Regions from separate parts of the Neobacillus sp. MER 74 genome, predicted to be linked through region 1. Evidence: predicted binding sites of a transcription regulator. Region 1 holds the regulator's gene; the other holds the start of a gene.

Region 1 (2,207 bases):
TGTGAGCCATTCCGTATTTAAGGAAGCGGATACAGAAGTTTACAAAGCGTTTTTTAAGGTGAAATTATCTGATATTCAGGCACGGATAGCAAAATAATCAAATAAACAGTCTTCATTGGTAAGAGAAACGCCTTAATACGAATAGTATCATGGCGTTTCTCTCGATTTATTCATTATTCTTTTCACTCTGATTAAGTAGCTTAATTTTAGAAAGAACGGCATCACCACCAATTCCTGCGATGATTGAAAAAAGGATATTTTCAACCGTTGAATTTGGAGCTGTATATAGAACGAGGAGAAGCGCAGCAACCGCACCTAGGAGCAACTCTTCTAAAAAGCCGAGATAAATGAATCTTTTTGTTTTCCTTGGCATGATAATTTTTCCGTTCTTACGAACATGTCCAACAATGCCAACAGTTCCACCAATTACAATAGAGAAAATAATGTCGGCTAACACTGTTTCTCAACCTCCTTAAGCCTAATTTTTTGGACCTAAGGTAAATCTTGGTGTAGTTCAATTATATCAAACATTTACAACATGGACATGAGTAAAAATACTGAATTTTCACTATATAATATACATGATATGATAAAAATGAAAAATTTTCCCAATAATGTGACATAAAAAAAGCATGCACAGTTGTGCAAGCTCCCTATTAATGAATATGCCGATAAACGCCGATAACTTTTCCTAGAATTGAAACATTCCTTAGAATAATAGGGTCCATTGTAGAATTTTCCGGCTGCAGGCGTATGTAATCTTTTTCTTTAAAAAATCTCTTACAGGTGGCTTCATCTTCCTCGGTCATTGCTACAACGATATCACCGTTATTCGCGGTTGGCTGCTGTTTCACAATGACGTAGTCCCCATCTAGTATCCCAGCTTCTATCATACTCTCACCCATGATTTCTAGCATGAAAACCTGTTCATCTGCAGGTGCAAGACTTTCTGGGAGCGGGAAAAACTCTTCGACATTTTCAATAGCTGTAATTGGTAATCCTGCAGTTACTTTACCTACCACGGGAACATTTACAACTGCATTTCTTGGTATATGTGCTGCAGCATCTGCTTCTAATATTTCAATTGCTCTTGGTTTGGTTGGATCCCGTCTAATCAGTCCTTTGCTTTCCAGCCTTGCTAAATGACCGTGAACAGTGGAGCTGGAAGCAAGTCCAACTGCTTCTCCAATTTCTCTTACGGAAGGGGGATATCCTTTACTCTTAACCTCACTTTTAATGAAGTCTAATATATCCTGCTGCCGCTTTGATATTTTAGCCATGATAAAATCCACCTCGTCTGGTTTTTGTTGTCTTTATTATACCATGTTCGTATTTTTTATACAAACATAAGTTCGAAAAATAGTTGACAACAAACAAACGTTCGATTTATAATCATATTAATAAAACGAACATATATTCTTAGTAGAGGTGTTTTTTATATGAAAAAATTATGGAACAAATACTCCTATGCTATTATTCTAATTATTTTAAGCTGTTCACTTTCCTTCATATTATCTTTTCAACATCATTCAAATGATCAAGATAAGTATTTAAAGATTACGATTTCAGAAGGGGATTCACTTTGGGATATCTCTGACCAATATTCCGAACAACATTCATTATCAAACCAGGAATTTGTTTCTTGGATAAAAAAGCATAATGAAATTGATGAAGACCTAATTTTTCCTGGTGAAGAAATTATCATTCCAGTGAGTAACGAAAAGGGTTTAACAACACAAGAATTAGCTAGTGCTGTGAGTGAATAGAAAGGAATAACAATGAAAGCAATCATATACTGCCGTGTCAGCACCAACAAAGAAACACAAGAAACATCATTAAAGCGCCAAGAAGAGGAATTAACACAACTTGCTCATTCCTATCAATTTGAAGTTGATAGTGTAATTAAAGAAAAGGCAAGTGGCTACGAATTCGACCGAGAAGGGATCTTTCAATTATTAGAGCGTATTAAAGATGATCAAGTTCATGCGGTATTAATCCAGGACGAAACCCGACTTGGTAGAGGTAACGCTAAAATAGCGATTTTGCACTGCATTTTAAAAGAAAATATTAAACTTTACAGTATCTCTCAAAGTGGAGAATTACAGCTGTCAGAATCAGATTCCATGGTTTTAAAAATTGTTGGCATGGTGGAAGAATATCAACGTAAACTTCATAATGCAAAAATTAAGCGCGGCATGAAGCGAGCT
Region 2 (2,207 bases), on a different contig from region 1:
TAGTGAAAGATGTCTATTTAAATTACATCAAGCCTGACGCAGGGAATGATCTTGTGAAAAAGGTTAGTTTTAGCGTAACGGCGATTATTGGAATTATTGTCATATTGTTCTCCTTAAGCCCGCCAGATTTGATTGTTTGGTTGAATCTGTTTTCTTTTGGAGGGCTTGAGTCGGTCTTTATTTGGCCGGTGGTTTTAGGCTTATATTGGAGCAGGGGCAATAAGTACGGAGCCATCACTTCGATGATTTTAGGGATGGGGTCATACATTTTATTGGATCAACTTTATCCAAATCCATTTGGCTTTCACACCGTTGTCTTCCCGATCCTACTTTCACTTTTGGGATTTGTAATAACTAGTCTATTTACTCAGCCAAAAGAAGGGAAAATGCATGTGAGTATGGAAAAATAGCGAAGAACGTTGGTATGGAAGTTTCAGCTATTCTTTTTGTTGCAATTTTGTGAATTAATTTTTAGAATAAATGAATAGTATCAATTGAATGAGGTGTACTCATTGGAAACCGTTATTCGAATTTTCTCAGCGCTTATTCTTCCAGGGCTGCTCGTCTTGCTTTTTACACGTGTCACTTATAATCGAGTGATTGGGCTCATCTTGACTGTGGCTCTCATTGCCACTTCAGTATATAAAGGTTATACCAACACGTTTATGATTATCGTGGTGGATGCTTTTTCGTTAACTGCAGGTTTTTGGCTGGCTGATAAAATGAGGCAAAGGGCATTGAAGAAGACCTAAGCATTGAAACAATCCAAGTCTGTCAGTAAAATGACAGGCTTTTTTTAATGAAATCGAATATTCGTTCGCATATTATTGGTTTGTTTTTAGGGGAATGTGGTAAAATGTAGATATGAATTTGAGAGGATACACTTGAAAGCATCCATCCCGGTCCATAACAAGGTACATATGCTGAAAAGTGATTGATTTTACGGGAGGGAAGATTCGTGAAAGATCAATTTGAATTAGTGTCAAAATACTCGCCTCAAGGGGATCAGCCGGAGGCGATCAGACAATTAGTTGACGGGCTCAAGAATAATAAAAAAGAACAGACATTGCTTGGTGCGACAGGTACGGGAAAAACATTTACAATTTCAAATGTGATTAAAGAGGTAAATAAACCAACGCTTATTATCGCTCATAACAAGACCCTCGCTGGACAGCTCTACAGTGAGTTCAAAGAATTTTTTCCAAACAATGCGGTTGAATATTTTGTCAGTTACTATGACTACTTTCAGCCAGAAGCTTACGTTCCACAGACGGATACATTCATTGAAAAAGATGCCAGTATCAATGATGAAATTGATAAATTGCGCCACTCAGCGACATCTTCCCTCTTCGAACGGAAAGATGTGATCGTAATTGCCTCGGTTTCTTGTATTTATGGTTTGGGTTCTCCGGAAGAATATCGAGAAATGGTGCTATCGCTTCGAACAGGAATGGAAATAGAGCGCAATCAGCTGTTACGTCGTTTAGTCGATATCCAATATGACCGAAATGATATTGACTTCAAGCGGGGAACCTTCCGTGTCCGTGGCGATGTGGTCGAGATTTTCCCTGCTTCTCGTGACGAGCATTGCCTTCGTGTCGAGTTTTTTGGTGATGAAATCGATCGAATTCGAGAAGTCGATGCGCTCACAGGCGAGATTATGGGTGAACGGGAACATGTCGCGATTTTCCCTGCCTCCCACTTCGTTACAAGGGAAGAAAAGCTGAGAATTGCGATTGAAAATATTGAAAAAGAACTTGAAGTACGTCTCGAAGAACTGCGCGAGGATAATAAATTGCTCGAAGCCCAGCGTCTTGAACAAAGGACACGCTATGACCTGGAAATGATGCGGGAAATGGGCTTTTGCTCAGGGATTGAGAATTATTCACGCCATTTAACGTTAAGAGAAGCAGGATCCACTCCTTATACCTTGCTTGACTATTTTCCAAAGGACTTTTTGATGGTGATTGACGAGTCGCATGTTACTTTGCCGCAAGTGAGAGGTATGTTTAATGGAGATAAAGCGCGGAAACAGGTGCTTGTGGATCACGGCTTTCGTCTGCCATCGGCCCTTGATAACCGGCCGTTAATGTTTGATGAGTTTGAAAAGCATATTCACAATATCATCTATGTTTCGGCCACACCTGGGCCGTACGAGTTGGAACATACACCGGAAATGGTTTCACAAATTATCCGCCCGACAGGAC

The links. Region 1 encodes LexA, which represses DNA repair genes until DNA is damaged. Its sites were predicted from a motif close to CGAACATATGTTCG; they were not measured.
Region 2: the regulator LexA is predicted to act here: its motif matches at 807-820, upstream of uvrB (excinuclease ABC subunit UvrB).

The regions. Positions count from the first base shown of each region.
Region 1 covers NZ_JAMAUV010000001.1:215,246-217,452, reverse strand. Annotated here, with positions in the region: gene M3610_RS01005 (hypothetical protein) at 1-97, shown strand, start outside; gene M3610_RS01000 (DUF4257 domain-containing protein) at 167-457, opposite strand; gene lexA (transcriptional repressor LexA) at 657-1,280, opposite strand; gene yneA (cell division suppressor protein YneA) at 1,440-1,766, shown strand; gene M3610_RS00985 (YneB family resolvase-like protein) at 1,779-2,207, shown strand, end outside.
Region 2 covers NZ_JAMAUV010000003.1:300,203-302,409, reverse strand. Annotated here, with positions in the region: gene panF (sodium/pantothenate symporter) at 1-410, shown strand, start outside; gene M3610_RS08205 (DUF2198 family protein) at 513-752, shown strand; gene uvrB (excinuclease ABC subunit UvrB) at 959-2,207, shown strand, end outside.